DNA from 4 places in the Bacillus paramobilis genome. Region 1 is predicted to be linked to each of the others. Evidence: riboswitches for the same ligand, from Rfam matches in the RefSeq annotation. Region 1 holds a riboswitch; each other region holds the start of a gene.

Region 1 (3,423 bases):
TATTTTATATATAGAAACGAATAAGGGACAGAACAAGTTATAAGTTTAAAGAGTCGAAATGGTGAAAATGTATTGAGAAATTTTTTTGAAACGATAATATTCAGAAAATTAAATGTTTTCTAGGTTTATTTTTGTTATTATGTTAGTAATCTATAGACAAAGGAGAATGGGCTATATGAGTGTACACGTAATAAAAAAGGAAGAAATCACTTTACTTTTACATGATTGGTATCGAGAAATCCGTTCACAGAATTTCGTTAAGGCAAAGGAATTAAAACAAAGTATTGATACAAAAATTAATAGTATGGAAGAAAATCAAAAGAATACAGAGTTTTATGCACTTTTAGATTTTAGATTTAAAATGTTGAGTGCAGAGTTTTATCCCCATCAATCTGACATATCTAAGAATGATCTAAGAAAAATGAAGTTAGATGAAGCGCCATCAGATCAATCTTTATTATATTATTACCATTTCTTTAAGGCTTCTCATGCTACGGTAAACGGTGATTTTAAAGTGGCTGAAAGGCATTATGGAATAGCGGAATCTTTGTTGGAAAATATTCAGGATCCAATCGAAAAAGCAGAATTTAACTTTAAGCTATCCAGCTACTATTATCATGTTTGCCAGCCTATTTTAGTCATTCAATATGCAACCAGAGCAAGAAATACATTTGAAGGGCTGTACGGGTATAGTAGGAAGGTCGCAGCATGTGACAATGTTCTCGGGTTAGCATGTGTAAAGCTAAATGAATTTGAGCAGGCAGAAGTTTATTTTATGTCGTCTCTGGATATTTTGAAAAAGCAAAATGAAGAGGAGTTAATGTTACGAGTTCGACATAGTTTAGGGGTTATGTATGCAGAACAAAACCTATCTGATTTAGCACTTCGTTATTTATCAGAAGTATCACAAAAAATCCCGAATCACTTTAGAGCGATTTTTTTGGAAGCAAGAGAGAATTTAAAGTTAGGAAAAACAAAGCTTGCAGCGTCTTTAATTGAAAAAGGATTAGTAATCTGTAATGAACTAGAACAAAAAGAATATGAACATCATTTTAAAATTCTAAAGGGAATGAATGAGAATGTTTCTGCTGAAGAATTAGAGTTAGCTATTTCTAAAGGAATTTCTTTCTTTAATGAAGTAGGTTTATGGCAATATGTCCAGGAATATGCTGAAAAGTTAGCGGTTAAATATCATAAAGAAGGAAATTCAATAAAATCTAGTGAATACTTCTATTTAGGATATAAAGAAAAAGAAAAAGGTTTTCAGAAAGGGGCTTTAAAATGAAAAGAATCATAAGCAGTTCAATTGGATTAATAATTACGGTCATACTATTAAATGGAGTAAATGTTTCAACGGAACAATCAAAGGTTAGTACAACAAACGTTATACAATATACGCATGGAGAGCCGTGGGGCTGATGGAATATTGAAGTATAAAGAGTTATTAGATCAAAGTGAAGAAAAAGTAATTATTAGGTATATAGATGAAACGCTCAAATGAGCGTTTTTTTTATTTTATAATCAGATGTTTTATGTTCATATGTACCGCAGTAAAAGCTTATTCCTGACTTAAAAAAAGAGCCTCCACCGGAATGGTATTTGTATTAACTACAACCACATCTATCAAGAAAATTAGGTTTTTTTCCACATGAAGGACATCTCGATTCTAGTATTTTATTCTTCAAATATCTCCGGCTTCTCCACTCTAAATGATTTCACCTCACCGCACTCTAAACAAAATGTAGTTAATAGTTTGGAACGTTTTCCCACTGAAAAGAGCCTACTAGAATCATCTTCACAAACATATGCATGATAAGCAAATCCAACTCTTCCTTCTTTAAATGTAGTAGAACCACAATTCTCGCATCGTTTATTTTTCATGCTACGAACACCTCTTTTGCTGTATTTTTAAGATAAAAGTAAAGCAACTTGTTTATACATGATGTTTTCGACATGATACAACATAGCCCTTTATATATTCGTAAGTAAAACAACATAATACCCCTATAACAATATGATTTTTTATATATCATTTAATGTATATCGGAAAAATAAGTATTAAAGGATTGATTTTTATTATTCTGATGATTATAATAAATGAAAATCAAACAATTCTTATGTTGAGAAGTGGAGGGACGGGCCCTATGAAACTTCGGCAACCTCGTTTTAGACGAAAGGTGCCAAATCCTGCAGGTGAAAAAACACCTGAAAGATAAGAGCGGTTCACTTAGTCAAGAAGGCTACTCTTATTTCGATAAGAGTAGCTTTTTTTATGGCTAAAAGATAAAGGGGGAATAGGTAGTGGAGTACGGTTTTTGGTTACCGGTTTTTGGGGGATGGCTTCGAAATGTAGATGATGAATCTATGCCGCCTACGTTTGAGTATGCAAAACAAACAGCGCAAGCGGCAGAACAATTAGGTTTTTCAACAACACTGATTGCAGAATTAAATTTAAATGATATAAAAGGTGTTTCAGCACCAAGTTTAGAGGCGTGGACAACTGCGGCAGCACTTGCAGCAGTGACAGATAAATTAGAGATTATGACAGCTGTAAGACCTGGATTCCACAATCCAGCAGTTACAGCGAAAATGGCAGCGAATATCGATCAATTAAGTAATGGTCGTTTTACATTGAATGTAGTTTCAGCATGGTGGGAAGAAGAAGCGAGACAGTACGGCGGAGTATTTACCGCACATGATGAAAGATATGATCGCACAGAGGAATTTGTAACAATTTTGAAGGAGCTTTGGAAAGAAGAAGAGTTTTCTTATAAAGGGAACTTTTATGAGCTTCATGATACACATTTAAGTCCAAAACCTGTGCAGAAACAAGGCATTAAGCTTTATGCAGGTGGTGAGAGCGAACGAGGAAAAGAGGTCATTGTAAATCACGCGGATGCATATGTAATGCACGGGGGAACAGTGGAAGAAGTATCTGTGAAAATAGAAGATATGAAGAATCGTAGAAAGAAAGTTACAGAGGAGCCATTGCAGTCATTCGGGCTTGCGGCTTACGTCATTTGTCGTGACACAGAAGAAGAGGCGTTAGAAGAATGGAAACGCATAACGGATATGAAAGATGATGCGTTAGGTTACGCGAGTTACCAAGACTTTGTGAGTAAATCGCAGTTGGAACAGCAAGTGAAGCTCAATGATTATTCCGTATCGAATCGCGGGTTACGTCCTAATTTAATCGGAACACCAGAACAAATTGCAGAAAGGATACTTGCTTTTGAAAAAGTAGGTGTTACGTTATTACTTTTACAATTTTCACCACAGTTTGAAGAGATGAAACGATTTTCTGAAAAAGTGATGCCATTAGTTGAAGCGAAAAGAAAGGAATTGATTACAAATGAGTAAAATTTACATATTACATGAGAATAAGGAATGGACGGATCATTTAGTGAAAAGGCTGGAAGAACT
Region 2 (3,423 bases), 2.2 Mb from region 1:
TAAAATACATCTGTCACCCCGTCTTCATCATTTAAATAAGCGACAACTGCTTTTGCATTTTCTTCATGTTGTCTCATACGAAGCGCTAACGTTTTCATACCACGAATTAATAGCCATGAGTCAAATGGGCTTAAGACTGCACCAGAGGCATTATGGTAATGAGCGATTTCCTCACAAAGTTCCTTTCCTTTTGCAACGACAAGTCCGCTTAGTACATCGTTATGCCCACCTAAATATTTCGTTGCGCTATGAAGTACAATGTCAGCACCTTCTGTTAATGGCTGCTGTATATAAGGCGTGTAGAATGTGTTGTCTACAATAAGGAGTAGTCCGTGTCTTTTCGCTACAGTTGCGACAGCGGCAATATCAGTAACTTGCATTAATGGATTAGTCGGAGTTTCTATGAAAATAGCTTTCGTTTCAGCTGTGATAGCTTTCTCAATTTGTTGAATAGATTGTGTATTTACGTATCTACATCGAACGTTCCACTTTTTTTCGTGCTCAGAAAATAATCGATAAGTGCCGCCGTATAAATCTTCAGACACAATAAGTTCGTCTCCAGAACGGAATAGCGAAAGGACGAGGAGAACAGCTGCCATTCCGGAGCTACAGGCATAACCTTGTTCGCCGTATTCTAAGTCTGCGATTGCCTGTTCTAAAAGACCGCGAGTTGGATTTCCAGTTCGTGAATAGTCAAAACCAGTAGATTTACCAATTCCCTCGTGACGATAAGCAGTTGAGAAATAAACAGGCGGATTAACAGTTCCTGTTGTAGTTTCGCTCCGGTTTCCGATTTGTGCTAGTTTTGTTTCAATAGTTGACATGTAAAAATTCCTCCTTTTAAAGTTAACAATTAAGTGAATGTAAAATAAAAAAAGCCTTCTAAGAAGAAGGCTTTCGGTTTGAATAGAGTCTTCTTCTCATCTGTCAAATCTTTCACAATTTGCTGGAATTAGCACCTTATTAACAAATGTTAATGGTTGCTGAGGCGTCATAGGGCCAGTCCCTCTACCTCTCTAGATAAGAATGTTCGTATGAAATTTTATTATGTTTTTAACTTTACAACAAAAGATAATTGAATTGCAACTTTATTTTAAATAATTTTTATTTTTCCGCAAGTGTCATTGACTTTTGTATTTGTGCATGCTAAATTTATTAAAAAAATTAACAAACATTGTTAAAAGGGGAACGCATTTCCTTTTAGCTACATAAATAAAATAATAAAGACAAACTCTTATTGAGAGCGGTGGAGGGAAAGGCCCTGTGAAACCCGGCAACCTTCAAACGAAATGTTTGAAACGGTGCTAATACCTGCAAAACGATTGTTTTGCATAATAAGAGGAGGAACGATTATGTCCCCCTCTTCAAAGTGAAGAGGGGGTTTTTATATTGATAGAAATGAGGGAGATTTGTGAAATTACTAGATTTATTATCAAAAGGAATTGTAATAGGTGATGGTGCGGTTGGAACGTTATTACATTCACATGGTTTGCAAAGTAGTTTTGAAGAATTGAACATATCTGATCCAGATTTAATTATATCGATTCATAAGCAATATGTAGCTGCTGGGGCAGATGTAATTCAAACAAATACGTACGGAGCAAATGAAGCAAAATTGCGTATGTATGGTTTAGAAAATCAAGTTACTGAAATTAATAGAGCGGCAGTAAAATTGGCGAAAGCATCTGTTACAGATAGAAATGCAATTTTAGGAACAATTGGCGGTATGAAACATATCGGAGCTGTTACGACAACTGATATGGAGCGAGAATTTATGTTACTGGAGCAGGCAAGTGCATTACTAGAAGAACAGGTTGATGGACTGCTATTAGAGACTTTCTATGATGAGTTTGAATTACTTCATGCTGTTCAGGTGCTACGAAAACAAACGAATATTCCAATTGTAGCTCAATTAGCATTGCATGAGGCAGGCACAACTCAAAATGGAAATGATGTAAATGAAATATTAAAACAACTTCTAGATTACGGTGCAAATGTTGTTGGATTGAACTGCCAACTAGGACCGCTTCATATGACGGAAGCTTTTAAAATGATATCGATTCCGCAAAATGGCTACTTGTCAGCATATCCGAATGCAGGTCTCCCCAATTATGTGGAGGGACGTTACGTATATGAGGGAAGTCCAGCTTATTTCGAAGCGATGACACCGAAATTTATTGAGCAAGGTATTCGGTTATTAGGTGGTTGTTGTGGCACGACTCCAGAACATATTGAAAGTATGAAACGTGCTACTCTAAATGTTACGCCTGTAATAGAAAAGGATACGATTCAAAGACCGAAAGTAGTTCATACACACGAGAAACGTTCGAAAGCCCATGTCACATTAGCAGAGAAAGCAAAAAAACAAACGACAGTAGTAGTGGAATTAGATCCACCGAAAACATTAGATACGCAGCGATTTTTTGAAGGCGCAAGAGCATTGAAAAGAGCTGGAGCAGATGCTATTACTCTAGCAGATAATTCATTAGCATCGCCTCGCGTCTCGAATATGGCAATGGGGGCATTATTAACGAAGCATGATATTCCAGTATTGACGCATTTAACGTGTAGAGACCATAACGTCATCGGACTACAATCTCATTTACTAGGCTTATCAGCGTTAGGCATGGAAGAAGTGCTAGCTTTAACTGGAGATCCAGCACGCGTTGGTGATTTTCCAGGTGCCACTTCTGTATATGATTTGTCCTCTATTGAGCTCATTAAAATGATCAAAGAAATGAACGATGGGCGCTCCATTTTAGGGAAATCAATAGGGCCAGCAACAAGGTTTTCGGTGGGAGGTGCGTTTAATCCGCATGTAAGACATTTAAAAGCAGCGGTTAAGCGAATGGAACGGAAAATAGATGCTGGAGCGGAATATTTCTTAACACAGCCAATTTACGATATCGCGCTAATTGAAGAAGTGTATGAAGCGACAAAGCATTTGGAACAACCTATTTTTATTGGGATTATGCCACTAATAAGTAAACGGAATGCAGATTTTCTTCATTTTGAGGTGCCAGGAATTACGCTACCTGAAGAAATAAGGGAGAGAATGGATGGACATGAAACGAAAGAGGCAGCAATTGAGGAAGGGATTCGCATTTCACAAGAATTGATCGATGCAGCGATGAAATATTTTAACGGCATTTATCTTATTACACCATTTCTAAAATATGAAATTACAGAACATCTTGTTAAATATGTGAGAGAAAAGCAAGAAGTGAAAGAAGGTATTAACTGATGAAATGTATAGAAGAAAAATTACAAAATAACATCTTAATATTAGATGGTGCAATGGGAACAATGATCCAGCAAGAGGACTTAACTGCGGAAGATTTTGGAGGAGAAGAGTACGAAGGTTGTAATGAATATTTAGTAGAAACAAGGCCTGATGTCATTTTAAAGATTCATAAAGCTTAT
Region 3 (3,423 bases), 820 kb from region 1:
GCCCATCGCTTGATAAGCTTCAATAACACCACGATCTACTTCTAATAAAGCTGCCTCCATTAATCGTGCAATATAAGGAGCTGTGAATACGACAAGTGGTACGATAACACCTTGCACACCAATGGATGTTCCCATTAGAAACTTTGTAAAAGGTAAAATGAAGAATAATAGAATGATAAATGGAAGAGAGCGAATGATATTAATAACGGTATTAAGAATAGGATAAATGATTTTATTTTCATGTTGTCCACCAGGTCGCGTTAAAACCAGTGTAACGCCAAGTGGTAATGCAATAAGGATAGAGATGAATAGCGAAATAGATGTCATTTGAAATGTTTGAATGGTTGCTTCCCATATGACTTTACCCCATTCATCCAAAAAGGACTTGTTCCCCATAATCTGTTCTACCTCCTTCTACGATGATCCCTTTCTCTTGTAAAAATGATAAAGCGCGGGCTATTTCATTTTTCTCACCCTGCATATGAATGATCAGTTTCCCATATGATTCATGTTTTAACTGTGTAATATTACCGGATAAAATATTTGGATACACTTGAAAACGTTTTGTAGCGACAGCTAATGCTGGCTCTCCTGAAGCATTCCCTATAAAGGAGAGAGTTACAATTTCACCGGTAGTTTGTAGTTCTTTTTGTACTTCTTCTGGAATCTTCGCTGCAAATGCACTATTTACGAATTTCTTCGTTGTTACATGTTGTGGATTTGTAAATATATCCTTCACAGTCCCGCTTTCAACCACTGCTCCATGTTCCATGACAGCAACTCGGTCACATATACGCTGGATGACATTCATTTCATGTGTAATTAATAAAATTGTAATCCCGATTTCTTCATTAATCTTTAGTAATAGGTCAAGAATAGAATCCGTTGTTTCTGGGTCTAAAGCACTCGTTGCTTCGTCGCTTAATAACACTTCAGGTTCATGTGATAGTGCACGTGCAATGGCAACACGCTGCTTCTGGCCACCAGAAAGTTCACTCGGATAGGCATCTTTTCGATTAAAAAGATCGACAATACGTAAATACTTTTCTACCCTTTTTTCAATTTCATTTTTGGAAAGACCAGATAGACGTAACGGTAATGCGATATTTTCATAAACTGTCACAGTTTTAAGTAAATTGAACCCTTGGAAAATCATCCCGATTTTTTGTCTCGATTTTGCTAGTTCTTTTGCTGATAAAGTTGTTAAGTCTTGGCCGTTTACAATGATATTTCCTGTCGTTGGTTTTTCTAATAAATTTACACATCGAATTAATGTACTTTTACCAGCGCCACTATATCCAATGATTCCAAATACTTCGCCCTTTTTTACTTGAAGGGAAGTAGACTTAAGAGCTTCTACATTCCCTTTTTTTGTTGTAAATACTTTGGATACATTTTTTAATTCAATCATTATCGTCAGCTCCTACCAAGACGGTAAAACAGAACCATCAAATTTTTTCTCGATAAATTCTTTTACTTCTTTAGATTGATAAGCTTTCTTTAATTTATTTACAACAGCATCATCTTTATTTTCAGTGCGAACAACGACCCAGTTCACATATGGTGAATCTTTACCTTCGCGGAAAATGGAGTCTTTTGCTGGGCTTAATTTTGCACCTAATGCAAAGTTTGTATTAATTGCAGCTGCTTTCACTTCACCTAGCTGTGTTGGTAATTGAGATGCCTCTAATTCAACAATCTTTAAATTTTTCGGATTTTCAATGACATCTTTCGCAGTCGCTTTTTCTGTCGCCTTTGGATCCACTTTTAAAACTCCTGCTTTTTCAAATAGCTTTAAAGCTCGAAGTTCATTCGTTGGATCATTTGGTACAGCGATTGCGTCGCCCTCTTTTAAGTCTTTTACATCCTTTAAGCTTTTAGAATATACGCCCATAGGGAATGTTACTGTTGAAAATACTTCCGTTAATTTCATATTGCGCTCAGCTTTAAATACGTCTAAATATGATTTCGTTTGATAGCTATTTATATCGAGGCTTTTTTCATCTAAGGATACGTTTGGTGCTACATAATCATTAAATACCTTTACATCGATTTCGAGTCCGTCTTTTGCTGCCACTTCTTTTACCTTTTCAAAAATTTGTTCATGCGGTCCGCCAGTTACACCGACAGTAATCTTTTTCTCATCTAATGCTTTTACCTCTTTATCAGAATTAGCACCACATGCACCTAGCAATAATACCGCTCCACTTACAATGCTTAATAATACTTTTTTCATCTATAATTCCCCCTCCATATACGTTCCAAAATAAAAAGCACCTCTCAAAATAAGAGAGGTGCCGAATAGACAAAATAGGATCCTCTCTTATCTTCCAAAACGAAAAATCGTTTTGCAGGAATTAGCACCTTAGCTTATACGTCATAAGCTCGGTTGCCGGGCATCATCGGGCCAGTCCCTCCGCCACTCTTGATAAGAGTTTGTGTATGTAGTTTTTTAATATGGTACTAATAGTAAATCTTACAAAAAGAATTGTCAACGTTATTTTCTGAATATATTTTATTTTAAGGTAATCGAAACGTTACCTTTCTTATGTCCCTTTTCCACATACATATGAGCTTCAGAAATTTCTTCTAATCGGTAGGTTCTATCAATAACAGGTTTTAAATGTTCTGTTTCAGTTAGTTCTTTTAGTAGAATCATATCCTCTTTACTTACCTTTGCCATCATTCCATTCACAGATACATATTTTCCATTGGGTGTTAATGTATTTGTACAAAGGGATTTTTTATACTTCCCAACTGCATCAAATATAATATCGTAGCGTTCGCCCCGTTTAGTAAAATCTTCTTTCGTATAATCAATTACTTTATCAGCTCCTAAAGATTGAACAAGTTCAAAATTTGAATTACTACAAACAGCCGTAACGGTCGCACCTAAATATTTAGCAAGTTGTACAGCAGCTGTTCCTACTGATCCGGAGGCACCATATATGAGCACTTGTTGCCCTTTTTTTATACGACCCTTTCTCAGAAAATGTAATGCTGAAGTTCCACCAAAAGGAATAACTGCAGCTTCTTCATACGTCACATTGGTAGGTTTTAATGCTATTAATCCACTTTCATGTACGCATGTGTACTCGGCATAACCACCGAGGTTTAGTTCTGTTAATGCAAAAATTGGATCACCTTTTTTAAATTGAGTTACATCTGTTCCTATTTCTTCGATTTCACCGGATAACTCTACGCCGAGTATAGGTTTTCTTGGTTTTCTGAAACCTAATATGATCCGCATAGGAATCCAAAATAAGAGGGGACTATTAAAACCGCGTATTCTACAATCTCCAGTTGATACACTTGTTGCGTGAATTTTAATTAATACTTCGTTCTTTTTAGGTATAGGTTTCTCTATATTTTGAAGTTGAAGAACGTTAGGTGGTCCATACTTTGTGCAAATAATTGCTTTCA
Region 4 (3,423 bases), 2.4 Mb from region 1:
AATACTGGAAAGATTATATCATTTGTCACTAGAATTGTAACAACTTTCAAAAGAGGTGGAAAGTATGAAATCATTTCAACCTTCTGAGATAGTAACATCATTGCCAACACAATTTTTTGCTTCACTTGTTGCAAAAGTTAACAAAGTCGTAGCAGCTGGTCACGATGTTATTAATCTAGGTCAAGGTAATCCAGATCAACCAACACCGCAGCATATCGTAAAAGCTTTACAAGATGCTGCAGAAAATACCATTCATCATAAATATCCGCCATTTCGCGGACATGAAAGTTTAAAAGAAGCCGTGGCAACATTCTATCAACGTGAATATGATGTAGTAGTAAATCCCAAAACAGAAGTTGCTATTTTGTTTGGCGGAAAGGCTGGATTAGTAGAATTACCAGTTTGTTTTACAAACCCTGGTGATACTATTCTCGTTCCAGATCCAGGCTACCCAGATTATTTATCAGGTGTTGCTTTAGCAAAAGCACAATTTGAAACAATGCCGCTACTTGCAGAAAATAATTTTTTACCAGATTATACGAAAATTGATGACTCTATTGCCGAGCGTGCAAAGCTAATGTTTTTAAACTATCCAAATAATCCTACCGGTGCTACTGCATCAAAAGATTTCTTTGATGAAACGATTCATTTTGCTAATGAACATAATATACTAGTCGTTCATGATTTTGCTTACGGTGCAATTGGATTCGATGGTCAAAAACCTGTTAGTTTCTTGCAAGCAGACGGTGCTAAAGATACAGGTATTGAAATTTACACTCTATCGAAAACTTTCAATATGGCTGGATGGCGCATTGCTTTTGCCGTGGGAAATGAAAGTGTGATTGAGACAATAAACTTATTACAAGATCATATGTACGTTAGTATTTTTGGTGCAGTTCAAGATGCTGCCCGCGAAGCACTATTAAGTTCACAGTCTTGCGTAATAGAACTTGTAAATAGTTACGAATCTCGAAGAAACGCTCTTGTTTCAGCTTGTCACTCAATTGGTTGGAATGTAGATATTCCAACAGGGTCATTTTTTGCATGGCTTCCTGTTCCGAAAGGATATACATCTGAGCAATTTTCTAATATTTTACTAGAAAAAGCACACGTTGCAGTTGCTCCTGGTGTTGGATTTGGTGAACATGGCGAAGGGTATGTCCGTGTTGGTCTCTTGCATACAGAAGATAGATTACGAGAAGCCATTAATCGAATTGATAAATTAAATTTTTTCAAAAAGTAATTGACAACATTAAAAATATCTGACAAAATTCAGTTATCTTAAAAATTTAAACATTTCTAAATACTTCTTATCAAGAGCAGGTGGAGGGACGAGCCCGACGAAACCCGGCAACCGATCTACAATCGTAGACACGGTGCTAATTCTCGCAGCATTATGCTGACAGATAAGGAGCTGGTTGTAAAAAAACCTCTCCTTAGCTGAGAGGTTTTTTTATTTAACTAGGAGGTTTTAACAATGAGCGGAATTATAGCGACGTATTTAATCCATGATGATTCACATAACTTAGAAAAAAAGGCCGAGCAAATTGCACTCGGTTTAACAATTGGCTCTTGGACTCATTTGCCACACTTATTGCAAGAACAATTAAAACAGCATAAAGGCAACGTCATTCACGTTGAGGAATTAGCTGAACAAGAACATACCAATTCGTATTTACGTAAAAAAGTAAAACGCGGGATTATTAAAATTGAATATCCGTTATTAAACTTTAGTCCAGACTTACCAGCAATTTTAACAACTGCATTCGGAAAACTATCACTTGATGGCGAAGTGAAATTAATTGACTTAACATTTTCAGACGAGTTAAAAAAGTATTTCCCTGGTCCAAAGTTTGGGATAGATGGTATTCGAAATCTTTTACAAGTGCATGAACGTCCCCTTTTAATGAGCATTTTTAAAGGAATGATTGGACGAAATATTGGGTATTTAAAAACGCAATTACGCGATCAAGCAATTGGTGGTGTAGATATCGTAAAGGATGATGAAATATTATTTGAGAATACATTAACACCACTTACGAAACGCATTGTATCTGGAAAAGAAGTTTTACAATCCGTATATGAAACATACGGCCATAAAACGTTATATGCCGTAAATTTAACAGGACGGACTTTTGATTTAAAAGAAAATGCGAAACGCGCAGTGCACGCTGGCGCTGATATTCTATTATTTAATGTATTTGCTTACGGACTAGATGTACTACAATCACTAGCAGAAGATGATGAAATCCCTGTTCCTATTATGGCACACCCTGCTGTAAGTGGCGCTTACTCAGCATCCAAGTTATATGGAGTTTCATCTCCATTATTACTTGGAAAGCTACTACGTTATGCTGGGGCTGACTTTTCATTATTCCCATCTCCATACGGAAGTGTTGCGCTAGAAAAAGAGGAGGCTCTTGCCATCTCAAAATATTTAACTGAAGACGATGCATTTTTCAAAAAGAGTTTTTCTGTTCCATCTGCTGGTATTCACCCTGGTTTCGTTCCCTTTATTTTACGAGATTTCGGTAAAGATGTTGTTATTAATGCTGGCGGCGGGATACATGGACATCCGAGCGGGGCGCAAGGCGGCGGTAAAGCTTTCCGTACTGCAATTGATGCCACTTTGCAAAATACACCACTCCATGAAGTAGATGACATAAATTTGCATAGTGCACTACAAATATGGGGAAATCCCTCTAATGAGGTGAAATTATGAGTATTCAAGTATTTTGTGATTTCGATGGCACGATTACAAATAATGATAACATTATGTCCATTATGGAAAAATTTGCACCACCAGAAGCTGAAGAAGTAAAGAACAGAATTTTATTACAAGAGCTGTCTATTCAAGAAGGTGTTTCTCAATTATTTCAATTAATACCTACTAGTCTACACGATGATATGATTCAATTTTTAATAGAAACTGCTGAAATACGTAATGGTTTTCATGAATTTATACAATTTGTAAATGAAAATAACATTTCTTTTTACGTAATATCAGGCGGAATGGATTTCTTCGTCTATCCACTCTTACAAGGAATCATTCCAAAAGAGAAAATCTACTGTAATGAAACAGACTTTTCCAGTGAATTCATTACCGTTAAGTGGCCTCATCCTTGTGATCATCATTGTCAAAATCATTGCGGATTATGCAAATCATCTTTAATCCGTAAATTAAGTGATACGAATGACCTCCATATTGTGATTGGAGATTCAATTACCGATTTACAAGCTGCGAAACAAGCAGATAAAGTATTTGCTCGTGACTTCCTTATTACAAAGTGTGAAGAGAATTATATTGCTTATACACCGTTTGAAACATTCCATGATATTCAAAATGAATTAAAACATTTGTTGGAGGTGAAATCATGAAACAACTTTTTCGTCAATGGTATGACTTAAGCGAGATAAAAAAAG

What was found. A riboswitch is a leader RNA that binds a small molecule or an ion and turns the genes downstream of it on or off. The one in region 1 is predicted to bind S-adenosylmethionine.
Region 2: linked by a shared signal. The riboswitch ahead of AABL52_RS06165 (bifunctional homocysteine S-methyltransferase/methylenetetrahydrofolate reductase) and the one ahead of AABL52_RS22070 (LLM class flavin-dependent oxidoreductase) in region 1 are both predicted to bind S-adenosylmethionine.
Region 3: linked by a shared signal. The riboswitch ahead of AABL52_RS26065 (MetQ/NlpA family ABC transporter substrate-binding protein) and the one ahead of AABL52_RS22070 (LLM class flavin-dependent oxidoreductase) in region 1 are both predicted to bind S-adenosylmethionine.
Region 4: linked by a shared signal. The riboswitch ahead of mtnW (2,3-diketo-5-methylthiopentyl-1-phosphate enolase) and the one ahead of AABL52_RS22070 (LLM class flavin-dependent oxidoreductase) in region 1 are both predicted to bind S-adenosylmethionine.

What each region holds. Positions count from the first base shown of each region.
Region 1 is NZ_CP151108.1:4,293,941-4,297,363, reverse strand. It holds gene AABL52_RS22085 (tetratricopeptide repeat protein) at 176-1,285, shown strand; gene AABL52_RS22080 (Phr family secreted Rap phosphatase inhibitor) at 1,282-1,419, shown strand; gene AABL52_RS22075 (hypothetical protein) at 1,675-1,881, opposite strand; SAM riboswitch class I at 2,113-2,219, shown strand; gene AABL52_RS22070 (LLM class flavin-dependent oxidoreductase) at 2,302-3,360, shown strand; gene AABL52_RS22065 (ATP-grasp domain-containing protein) at 3,353-3,423, shown strand, end outside.
Region 2 is NZ_CP151108.1:1,183,262-1,186,684, forward strand. It holds gene metI (cystathionine gamma-synthase/O-acetylhomoserine thiolyase) at 1-824, opposite strand, end outside; SAM riboswitch class I at 918-1,027, opposite strand; SAM riboswitch class I at 1,232-1,341, shown strand; gene AABL52_RS06165 (bifunctional homocysteine S-methyltransferase/methylenetetrahydrofolate reductase) at 1,412-3,244, shown strand; gene metH (methionine synthase) at 3,244-3,423, shown strand, end outside.
Region 3 is NZ_CP151108.1:5,111,416-5,114,838, reverse strand. It holds gene AABL52_RS26075 (methionine ABC transporter permease) at 1-396, opposite strand, end outside; gene AABL52_RS26070 (methionine ABC transporter ATP-binding protein) at 371-1,411, opposite strand; gene AABL52_RS26065 (MetQ/NlpA family ABC transporter substrate-binding protein) at 1,424-2,236, opposite strand; SAM riboswitch class I at 2,321-2,435, opposite strand; gene AABL52_RS26060 (NAD(P)-dependent alcohol dehydrogenase) at 2,516-3,423, opposite strand, start outside.
Region 4 is NZ_CP151108.1:1,372,664-1,376,086, reverse strand. It holds gene AABL52_RS07285 (carbon-nitrogen family hydrolase) at 1-50, opposite strand, end outside; gene AABL52_RS07280 (pyridoxal phosphate-dependent aminotransferase) at 65-1,243, shown strand; SAM riboswitch class I at 1,308-1,413, shown strand; gene mtnW (2,3-diketo-5-methylthiopentyl-1-phosphate enolase) at 1,478-2,722, shown strand; gene AABL52_RS07270 (2-hydroxy-3-keto-5-methylthiopentenyl-1-phosphate phosphatase) at 2,719-3,378, shown strand; gene AABL52_RS07265 (methylthioribulose 1-phosphate dehydratase) at 3,375-3,423, shown strand, end outside.